DNA from 2 places in the Rhodohalobacter sp. 8-1 genome. Region 1 is predicted to be linked to the other one. Evidence: riboswitches for the same ligand, from Rfam matches in the RefSeq annotation. Region 1 holds a riboswitch; the other holds the start of a gene.
The links. Region 1 has a riboswitch for S-adenosylmethionine ahead of AABW11_RS17640 (CoA-binding protein). Riboswitches for the same ligand answer to the same signal wherever they lie in the genome.

Region 1 (5,945 bases):
CTTATTCACGAGTCCGGCATGACTGTAAATGCCGGGCACGGGCTAAATCTTGATAATCTTCCGCAGCTGATTGAACATGTGCCCCACCTTACAGATATTAGTATCGGTCATGCATTAATCTCCAAAGCTGTTTACTGGGGTCTTGAAAAAACAGTGAAAGAGTATTTAAGTCTGATGAAAAATTAATTCGTTACAGGATTCGAATATCAAGTGACTGCCAGGTCCGGATATTTTGAAAGCTTAATCATAAACATTCTCACCCAGTGCAATTTGACAGATAAACAACCACATAAATCAGGTTACGCGGCCATCATAGGAAAGCCCAATGCCGGCAAATCCACCCTGATGAATCGCATACTCGGCAGCAAGATTTCCATCACTACGCATAAAGCTCAAACGACGCGCCACCAGGTGGTGGGTATTTATTCGGATGAAGATACTCAGATTATATTCCTCGACACCCCCGGAGTGATTTCTCCAACCTATGAGCTTCAAAAGGCAATGATGAAAACCGTTGAGCGGGCCCGAAGTGATGCAGATGTCATTCTCTTTATTTTTGATCCGACGGATTCACATCCAACGGATGAAGTTATTGAGCTTCTTCGCTCAATTAACAAACCAATAATCCTGGTTGTCAACAAAATTGATGTCATCAATACTGAGAAGGCAGAGAAAAAAGTATCCGCACTTAAAGATCAGCTTCGGTTCAAATCCATTCATTATGTTTCTGCGTTAAAGGGTGAAGGAATTTCTGAACTTATCGATGATATCCGCTCATTGTTTATGCCAGGACCGCCCTACTATCCAAAAGAAGATTTAAGTGAACACCCCGTACGGTTCTTCGTTTCTGAGCTTATCCGTGAACAAGTATATTTGCAGTTCCAGGAAGAGATCCCTTACTCTTGTACAGTAGACGTTATTTCTTATGCTGAAGACATTGACATAGACCGCATCAGCGCAGAGATAATTGTAAACCGGAAATCACAAAAAGGCATGCTGATCGGTAAAGGCGGCAAGGCAATCAAGAATCTTGGAATTGCTGCCCGCGCCTCTATTGAGGAGTTTATTGGCAAAAAAGTATTTCTGGATTTACACGTAAAGGTGCGAGAAAAATGGCGTGAAAAAGAGAACTGGGTTAGAAATCTTGGTTACTGATACTTTTGGAACCGATTCCGATTACTGAGATTACCGGAATTTGTGTATAGTAATGGTACTACATCAATCATCAAATTTTAACTTGCTATTTCAAGTATATCAGCATGAAAGTCCTGCTTTTTTGCCTTCTCACTATTCATTTATTTCAGGCAAACCTAATAGCTCAACTTGACACCAATAAGCCGGATTTGCGAATTGTGTTAATGTCGGACTTAAATGAAAGTTATGGATCAACTCACTACGGCCGTTTTGTAGACAGCACTATGGCATACGTTGAAAAGTGGCAGCCTGATCTTGTACTATTCGCCGGGGATATGATTGCCGGTCAAAGCCTCAAGCTTAGTGAAACCGAGATTCGCGCTATGTGGTCTGGTTTTGATGAGACAATCGGGGGGCCTTTGAGAGATCTGAACATACCGTTTGCCTTCACGCTCGGTAATCATGACGGTTCTAAAAGCGGGAATTTCGATCATGAGCGAGAATTGGCAAAGGAATACTGGAGCACCCGAATGCCTGATCTAACATACATCAACAATGAAAATTTTCCTTTCTACTACAGTTTTTCATTCGATGATCTTTTCGTGATCAGCTGGGATGCGTCGGGTCACCTTATCAGTAAAGAAGAGATCAACTGGATTAAAGAACAACTAACGCAGGAGGAAGCCAAAAATGCAGCTCTCAGACTCATTATTGGCCACTTGCCGCTTTATGCCATTGCTGAAGGGCGTAATCGTCCGGGTGAAGTACTCAACGATGCAGACCAGCTATTTGAAATGATGACCGATTATGGAGTTGACTATTATTTTAGCGGTCATCATCACGCATGGTATCCCGCAGTAAAAGATGGCCTGAAAATGATTCACTCAGGGGCACAAGGCAGCGGACCTCGTGCTTTAATTGGGTCAAAACGTCCTCCAAGACGAACTATTACATTACTTGAACAAAATGATGGTTCCGGTGATTTCAGTATTAGTACCTATGACATGCATGATAATATGAAGGTCATTACTCCTGACCAGCTCCCGCTTGCAATTGAGGGAATAAACGGACGGATTGAAAGATATAATTATGATGATTGATCCCTGATTTTAGTTAATCAGATAACCGTTGGTTTAAATTCTCTCTCTGAAAAAATCATTATAAACAAAGGACTTCATCATATAAATACCCGGAATTTATACCAAAAGTGGTTCCAAGTACATCTCAGTCCTTCTTTTTAGGTTTATATATTTTAAAAAATAAATCTTGCATTCTATATATAATCTAACCTATGTTTAGGGAGTGAATAAAAAAGCCCAAAATATTATTTGTCCCTGTATGATGTGTATATGTTGTCGCACATGATGCAGAGGGTGTAATTATTTTTCGAAAGAATTTTAAGCCCTCTGGGAAACCGGCAGGGCTTTTTTGTTGTTCATATTTTTGAGATTCGTTCTTTTATATTTTTGAACTCTTATCCAGAAAGGTGGAGGGACAGGCCCTGTGAAACCTTAGCAACCAGTTCCGGCAGCGATGTCGTTATGTTAGGTGCTAAATCCTGCCAACGCCGGCAAATGTCGGGGGAGGAAAGATGAGATGATCAGGCCATTAGTGTAATCAAAAGCCTCTTCTGAAAATCCTTCTCCCACAATTGGGCCAGGACTTTTGGAAGAGGCTTTTTTTTGTTAGACCTCTCCTCTACGGAGGAGACAGATCAAAACTCGTGCAGAGTTTGAGCAGAGGTGGGTTAACCGGGCGTTGATTGGGTTTGGAGTTACATTCAAGCTTCTCAACCTCACGAACCCACCCCTGTCACGCCGACGGCGTGACTGTGCCCTCCCGAGAGGGAAGTTTATAAGTTTAATTTTATCATTAACAGTAAAATCATTACGAACCTTTGAGAAGCACATTTAACGGCTGGTACGACAAGAAGATGCGGGCAACTCCTGAACTATCGGAGGAGACCGACACCATTGAATACTGGCTTGATAACATTAAAACAATTGCCATTGTGGGAATATCCAGAAACAGACATAAAGACAGCCATTTTGTGGGCCGCTACCTGCAAAAGGCCGGTTATAATATTATTCCGGTGAATCCCGGCGCTGATGAGATCCTCGGTGAAAAGGCTTATCCGGATTTGAAATCAATCCCTGAACAGATTGATGCAGTAGATATTTTTATTAAGCCGGAATATGTCTCTGAAGTTGTAGATCAGGCGCTTGAAGTCAATCCAAAAGTCATTTGGCTGCAGCTTGGCGTCGGTGAACATCCTGAAGAAATAGAAAAAGTACAAAATAACGGAGTTTTAATGGTACAAAATCGCTGTATGAAGGTCGATCACCAGTTCCTAATTCGAGACAGGGATAAGACCAGGTGAATGGCCAATAAAACCCTTCTCGAGGGGAGGAGTTTTTAAACCTCTCCTCCGTGGAGGAGACAGATCAAAACTCGTTCAGAGTTTTGATCTGAGGTGGGTTTTCGGGACGTTGATTAGGCTTAGATATATATCCAGGCTTCTCAACTCCTCAAACACACTCCTCGCCAAAACAATTTTCTAAAGAACCAATACCAAAAAAACAAACAAAACTACCATGAGCACAAACGGACAAGAAAAAAACTACAAATATGAAACCCTGCAGCTCCACGCTGGCCAGGAACCAGATCCAACAACCGGGTCGCGAGCCGTACCTATTTATCAAACCACGTCGTATGAGTTTGATGATACCGAGCACGCCGCTACACTTTTTGCTCTAAAAGAGTTTGGTAACATATATACCCGGATCATGAATCCAACCACGGATGTGTTTGAGAAACGCATTGCTGCACTCGAAGGCGGAGCAGCGGCCGTTGGTACTGCGTCAGGTCAGTCCGCTCAGTTTCTTACGATTATCACCCTCGCACAAAGCGGTGATAATATTGTTTCAACCCAAAATCTGTATGGCGGAACATATAACCAATTTAAGGTGACTTTTCCACGATTAGGCATCAATGTAAAATTCACAGAAGATGATTCTCCTGAGAGTTTCGAAGCATTAATCGATGATGATACAAAAGCAATCTATGTGGAAAGTATTGGTAATCCTAAAGGTAACGTACCTGACTTTGATGGCATCTCGGCCGTAGCTAAGAAGCATGGAGTCGCACTGGTCGTAGATAATACATTTGGTGCCGCAGGATCTATTGCCCGGCCGATCGATCACGGTGCTAACGTTGTGGTACAATCAGCTACCAAATGGATCGGTGGTCACGGGACTAGTATTGGCGGAGTGATTGTAGATGCCGGTAATTTTGACTGGGGCAACGGCCGATACCCACTCTTTACAGACCCCTCCCCCGCCTATCACGGTCTGAACTTCTGGGAAGTCTTCGGGGAAGATGGACCGTTTGGAAACATTGCCTTTGCAATCCGTGCACGCGTAGAAGGTTTGCGTGATGTGGGACCTGCACAATCACCATTCAACAGTTTTCTGCTGCTTCAGGGACTTGAAACCCTGTCACTGCGTGCAGAGCGTCATGCTGAAAATGCACTCAAACTTGCAAAATGGCTCGATGACAGCGAACACACGTCATGGGTAAACTACACCGGATTGCCTAATCATCCGCATCACGAAAACGGGAAAAAATACCTGCGTGAAGGCCGATTTGGCGCTGTGCTAACCTTTGGCGTGAAAGGTGGTTATGATGCAGCCCTGCAGTTTATCGAAAATGTAGAGCTTGCGAGTCATCTTGCCAACGTTGGCGATGCAAAAACCCTGGTCATTCATCCCGCATCCACCACCCATCAGCAGCTCACTGAAAAAGAGCAGGCATCCGGTGGTGTAAAGCAGGATTTGATACGAGTATCAGTTGGTATCGAGCATATCGATGATATCATTGCCGATTTCGAAGGGGCATTTAAGAAGATTAAGGTAAAATCTTAGAGCGGGGACAATGGCGTTGATGGGGTTTGGAGTCACATTCAAACTTCTCAACTCTATTTACACACCCCTGGAGAATCGCTAAACGCGATTATCCGGTCCCCTCTCAAGGGGGGATTTAGATATCTCTCCTCCCACGGAGGTGACAGAACAGCTCGTGCAGAGTTTGATCAGAGGTGGGTTTTACAGCTTTGATGTGGTTTGGAGTAACATCCAAACTCCTCAACTCTATAAACACACCCCTCGGCCATCTGAATCTTGCTCTGCATGTTCAGTTGGACTTTTCCCCTCTCAAGAGGGGATTCTTTTAATAAAAAAACCCGACCTCGAAAATCGAGACCGGGTCATCATCCATAACGCCGACAGTGACTTTTAGCTGGGACATGTCGGCATCAAGATTAAATCTAATATACAAATGAGTAACGTAAAATTCGCATACTGGGTACCGAATGTCAGCGGAGGTCTTGTGGTGTCTAAACTGCCACAAAAGACAAGCTGGGATTTTGAAGCAAACAAGAAATACGCTCAAATTGCAGAGCGGGTTGGTTTTGAGTACGCCTTGCTGCAAACACGGTTTATCGCCAGTTATGGCGCTGATAACCAGCTTGAAGCAGCTGCCCTCGGATCCGCGCTTGCAGCCGTAACAGATAAGATTAACCTGATATCGGCTGTACATCCGGGGCTCTGGCATCCGGCTGTTTACGCAAAAATTCTGTCTACCATTGATAATATAAGCAACGGACGTGTAGCCGTTAATGTAGTGAGCGGCTGGTTTAAGGGTGAATTCACCTCATTCGGAGAACCGTGGCTGGAGCATGATGAACGGTACAGACGATCCGAAGAGTTTATTGAAGTTCTGAGAGAACTTTGGACGAAAGAGAATGCAAACTA
Region 2 (5,945 bases), on a different contig from region 1:
TATTGCTTAAAAGAAGGGCTTATGTTTCATAACAACTCCTACTAATATACAGGCATTTACCCCACACGGACAAATGAGATTTTTATTGTATAAGTGATGATAGTCTAATATTATATAATATATAATCAAAGCAAAGTAAAAGCAGTCAATAAATAGCCTTCATGACAGCACATGAATACTTATTTATCAATTTTTTTAAGACCGACGGCTCTATGGGAGAGTTAGTGTGGCCAGAGGCAGTGCCTGATGTTTATCAGCTTAAATAAAACAATTCGACAGTTCCACAATTCATCCATCACCTTAACCATGAAAATCCAAAATTGTATTTTAAATATTCATGGAACTAATTTAAATTAACCATGAAATTCAAAATCAAAAACTGGGTTTTTCATGAAGGACACAATTCAAAGATCAAAGAAAAATGCGATCATTGAGCTTCTGGAAAACTTTCCGGTCGTAGCTCTGACAGGTGCTCGACAGGTTGGGAAAACCACCTTAGCAAAACATATTGCCAAAGAATTTTATGGCAAGACGCTGCATCTCGATCTTGAATCTCCCCGGGATGAAGGAAAGCTTGCAGATCCGGAACTCTTTTTTGAGCGATTTGATGACCACCTGATCATTATTGATGAAATACAGCGAAGACCCGACTTATTTTCCATTCTTCGGTCTGTCATTGATCGCGACCGACGACCCGGTAGATTTTTGCTTCTGGGATCTGCATCACCTGTCTTAATTCGGGAATCCTCGGAATCCTTGGCGGGCCGGATCACCTATGAAGAATTAACGCCTTTCACGTGGCCGGAAATATCGGCTCAATATGATATTCCCCGGCTTTGGATCCAGGGAGGTTTTCCTGAAGCATTTTTGACTGACAAAAAATCCTACCGGCAACGCTGGCTTCAGGATTACATTCGCACGCTAATCGAACGTGACCTTCCGATGCTTGGATTGAATACAGATCTCGGAAAGCTAAAGAACTTTCTGAAAATGCTGGCTCACCAAAACGGTCAGCTTTTGAACCAGGAGAACCTGGCACGATCCGTAGGTGTGTCATCACCCACCATCTCAAAGTATCTCGATTATCTTGAATACGCATATATAATTCGCAGATTACAGCCCTGGCATCGGAATGTAAAAAAAAGGCTGGTTAAATCGCCAAAGGTCTACATAAGGGATACGGGAGTTCTTCATGCACTGCTTAATATCGACAGTGAGGAATCTCTTCGCGCTCATCCTGCTGCAGGAGGGTCATGGGAGGGATTCGTTTTGCAACAAATCCTTGCAACCGCACCCGATACGTACTCCTTTTATTTTTACCGCACGCACCAGGGAGCGGAAGCTGACCTGGTTGTGGTAAAAGATGAAAAACCACTGATGTGTATCGATATTAAGCTCAACCAATCGCCTAAACCATCAAAAGGATTCCACAACGTCATCGAAGACAATCAAACCACCCGAAACGCTATAATTACGCCCGGCAGTGACCGCTACCCAGTGCATGAACACATTGATGTAGTGGGGATAGAAAAGTTTTTGGAGAATTGGAGTGGCGAAGGGGAGTCCCTGATTGATTGATGCGTAATGCAGGAAAAATGTGACTGACAAATCAGATATCATTGAAAATCGAGAGTAGTCTGTGGGATTGTTGAATTGTGAAGCTGAGTAGAAGATATCTTTCTGTGATTATAGTCATCTTGAATAACTGTTTTTCAAGACTTCTGCCTATAATCGTAATCGCGGTGGAAAAGATGAACTCCGTTTCGGCTAAAAAACGCGGCCTGCGGTCGAGATAACAAAATCACGGTGAGGGCAGAGCACGGCGCACAAGACACAGACATCGAACTGAATCCTCCACAGCGCCGCAGAAAATAATTCACCAGTTCCACGATGTCACAGTTCGACAGTGTAGATCTATTTCAGCGATTAAAGATGCTGTCAGGGTGGGAGAGAGGCAAGAGTTTTGAACAGCTGCTATCGAGAGAGGCTTTTGTTTTTGGCAACTCCAATTAATATACAGGCATTTCCCCCACACGGACAAATGAGATTTTTATTGTATAAGTGATGATAGTCTAGTGTTATATAATATATAATCAAAGCAAAGTAAAAGCAGTTTATAAATAGCCTTCATGACAGCACATGAATACTTATTTATCAATTTTTTTAAGACCGGCGGCTCGATGGGAGAGTTAGCGTGGCTGGAAGTGATGCCTGATGTTGATCGGCTTAAAGAAAACAGTTCAACAGTTCAACAGTTTGTCAGTTAACCAGTTCAACAATTCCACGATCCATTTTAAACAAAGCCTCTCCAAAATTCCCGCCAATCGCATGGAGATCAGCCGGTTGGCGGACAGACCGCTCGGCTGCGCCCGGTGTGACAAGGAGCCCGCAGGGTAGAACACAGCGCGCAAGAGACGGAAATAGAACCGGATTCCCCACGGCGCCGCGATAGTCATTTAAACAGGCGGCGTAAGACGAATTCGTGCAAAAAATCAGAGTCAGATACGCCGCCCGTCATAATAATTCTCCTTTGTCATATTGAGTAAAAGATCCGCCGGCTGGCGGAGAATGCACCGAGATATCTCCCTGTGCTGGGATCCATTTTAAACAAAGTCTTTTCAAAACTCATACCGATAACCAGGAGATCTCTCCGCGCGCTCATTTTATTCGCTTAGTCGAGATGACAAGGGGACTGGTTAAGAAGAGCGCGGCGCACAAAACACAGAAATAGAACCAGGCTTACCACCGCGCCGCAGAAAATAACGAATAGATTAGAATCAAGCCCCGTTTCAGTTCCACAGTTCAACAATTTCACAATTCCACAATTCAACCGGCTCTCCCTCACTCCCTCACTCCTTCACAACAAGCACAAGACTCTGCCAGGAGCTCACTGCGTTCGCACTCTTGCAGGTCTTGTTCTCTCCATCACTCCCTCATTCACTCCCTCACTCCATCTCTCCCTCAATCAATTTCAGTTTCACATAAAATCTCATAAAGGTCACCCGTATCGTATAGCCGATCGGTAAAGTAGTGACGTGCGAAACTGCTCTCCCCCTCAACGTATCCTCGTCCCTGGTCGTAAAAGATGTTACCGCACATGCCCATGTATCCGCCGGGACCGGTTGTGTGATACTCGACCATGTGGACAAAGGTGATCTCCCAGAAATCCGGCGCCATGGGTTCTGCGAAGAGGTACTGCAGGGCTGCCACGCGGTCCACCCGTTCGAGTTCGGTGTCGTCAGGGTAGGATATCTCCAGGATAATCATCCCGTGACGGACGTCCTTAAGCTCTGTGATCATGCATTTATGGAAGTAGCCCAGGGTTCTTGCTGCATTGCCTGCGAAACTTTCCTGAAGCTGCTTACCCGGATTATTCACGAAGATAAGTGTGATTCTTTATAGCTGATACCGCTGATGGCGTTGTCATTGTCATTGAATGGCTGCATGTGTAACAAAGGTTATGTGCCGGGTTTGATTGTTACACCAAGATCATGTGCCTGAGATGGGCCCCGTGGTTTGAATGGCTGAATGCAGCCAGTTCCACATCGCTGAACCACCGTGCCCGGGAAGGTCGGTTGGCAATCCGCCGGAAGTTCCGATGGATTTCTTGATGTTGTTTGATAAATAAAAGTAGGGGGTTTGCCAGAACAGGACAAATTAGAAAATGTAGAGAGACCTATACTTATAAAAGAGTAGCATCAAATAAACAGTTCGACAGTTCAACAATTCACCAGTTCCATAATTTACCACTTCACCTAAAAACCTCACAGCTACACCATATCTACGATTTCTTCTCCGCTAACCAATCGTTTGGCATATAGCAAAGCAGCACGAATATCGTCCGTTTCAAGTTCAGGGTAATCCTCTAATATTTCCTGTACGGTGGCTCCTTTTGCCAACAGATCGAGAATCATTTCAACGGATATTCTCATTCCGCGAATGATTGGTTTTCCGGTTAATACTGACTGATCAAATGTTACTCTTTGAAGCAATTTTTCAGATTTCATGATCATGAGATAGACTAAAATTATGTATCAAATTACATCCGATTCAGGAAAAAAGAAAACTGAAGGAAGTTTCTGAATAAAAATGGCTTTCAGACCGGAATTCCGATATCAGAAATGGTTACCGTCAATATTTTTGATCCGCAGGTTTATGATCGGTTCGCCCATCCGGTTGACAGTGCCAGCAACAAGTAAAGCCTGCCGTATCTTATAATGGAGTCTCTGAATGATTTGATTTTGTCTGCACTCAGAATCGTGACAAACAGTTCACCAGTTCCACAATTCAACATTGCGCGTAAGTGCAATACTCAAAAGTTCAACGGCACAATTCCACAGTTCAACAGTTCCACAATTCATCCATCTCCCCATCTCCCCATCTCTCCCTCACTCCATCACCCAAACCCTCCCTCACCCAAATTTGCCAAATTGACAGAAACCCCACCCCCCAAAACTACCCGCCATTTCCACCCCGTTCATCGCCTAACCAACGCCACACCCAGTCCAAAATTTCTTGGACTTGGTACGGACTTGGTATGGAGATGGTCCGGACTTGATACGGAGCGATCAGGCGATCACAGAGTAGCTTCCGAACTCTTCCCGACTGCCATTTTGACTTATTTTTGAGTTGATGGATACCAGCGGTTTCCGGGGCCTAACAAATTCATAAATAGGGGAGTGGCTGTTCCACTGTTTGAAAACTTCCAATTCCACTATTCACCTAATTTACCAACCACCAAATTCCCTAATCCACTAAACACCAAATCAACTAATCACTAAATCCCTACAAATTTCTGATGCCTCCAATCCAGTTTTTCCGAACCGGCCAGGCTCCTTTAGAAGAGGGGAGGATGAACATTTGATAGTCGGTAAGGAATCAATTGATTGTGAATGTTCTTAACCAGTGATCTAATTCTTTTTCCGAATTAAAATGATAATCTCCATCATTCAATCCTTTCCAAAACCCTTCAAAACTTAGTACCGAATTAAATACTCTGAATGAAACTCCTTTGTAGTTAAAAACACGAACAACTAATTCGTATTCATCGCTTGAAATTTGTATTGTTTCAATTGTTTTATTAGCGGTTAAATACTCACAATTGGTTTGATCGATTTGATTCATAACTTTCAATTTTTGTTAACAGCAGTAGCTTTATAAATATCTGCTGGAAGTGGCTCTTCCACTTTCCACACAATGTCCATAGGCTGAGAACCTTCCCATTTTTTTAAACTTACTGGACCTACAAAAAAGTATGGTTCAGTTTCTCTCCTTTCGTCACGTCTTTGATTTCTAATGAATAGTAGTGGTGTAATTCCCTTTTCTCTATGTTCTAAATGGCGAATGCCCTTTTTGGTGGTTGGTTTAGTATTACTTTGAGTTTGCCAGTGAAACAAAGTATCTGAAATTGCATAATCGCGATACATTGTAGATGGTGAGTACTCTTTCTCACTTTTATTTAATGTCACGAAAAGCAGATTACATTTCGTTTCTTTGTGATAGTAAACTCCTTCCCTTGGTAGATATAATTTTCCTTTTCGAATATCATTGAAAGCAGCCATAATTTCACCACGACCGTATCTAGAGTGTAACTCTAAGTGAATATTATTGGGGTTTTCCCAGAACCTTGTTTTATGAGTTACTTCATTTAATAGGCACTCCATTAATTCCTGATACTCTTGGACTAATTCAGGGTAAGACCAAAATTTGTGAATTAATTTTTCAAGTCGACTTATATCTTCTCTTTCACCGAAATTAGCCGCCCACATTTTTAGAAATGATAATTCTTTGTCAGTCAGATTATTAATTGATGGAGCTTCTGAGAAAGAAAAGAAATTAATGCTCCACTTTAATCTTGAAACACTATCAAGGTGAATGCTTCGGATAATAGAACGGCCAAATGATTTTTCTTCATCTGTTTGTTCAGTTTTAAGGATTCCTGCATC

Region 2: another riboswitch for S-adenosylmethionine. It lies ahead of AABW11_RS14200 (hypothetical protein); the one in region 1 lies ahead of AABW11_RS17640 (CoA-binding protein).

The regions. Positions count from the first base shown of each region.
Region 1 is NZ_JBBVMF010000024.1:50,507-56,451, forward strand. It holds gene AABW11_RS17625 (pyridoxine 5'-phosphate synthase) at 1-186, shown strand, start outside; gene era (GTPase Era) at 271-1,155, shown strand; gene AABW11_RS17635 (metallophosphoesterase family protein) at 1,260-2,234, shown strand; SAM riboswitch class I at 2,606-2,732, shown strand; gene AABW11_RS17640 (CoA-binding protein) at 3,032-3,514, shown strand; gene AABW11_RS17645 (O-acetylhomoserine aminocarboxypropyltransferase/cysteine synthase family protein) at 3,729-5,057, shown strand; gene sfnG (dimethylsulfone monooxygenase SfnG) at 5,470-5,945, shown strand, end outside.
Region 2 is NZ_JBBVMF010000015.1:61,380-67,324, forward strand. It holds gene AABW11_RS14190 (ATP-binding protein) at 391-1,578, shown strand; gene AABW11_RS14195 (hypothetical protein) at 2,130-2,267, shown strand; gene AABW11_RS14200 (hypothetical protein) at 2,962-3,378, opposite strand; SAM-I-IV-variant riboswitch at 3,503-3,619, opposite strand; gene AABW11_RS14205 (DUF433 domain-containing protein) at 3,771-4,007, opposite strand; gene AABW11_RS14210 (hypothetical protein) at 4,879-5,124, opposite strand; gene AABW11_RS14215 (DEAD/DEAH box helicase) at 5,130-5,945, opposite strand, start outside.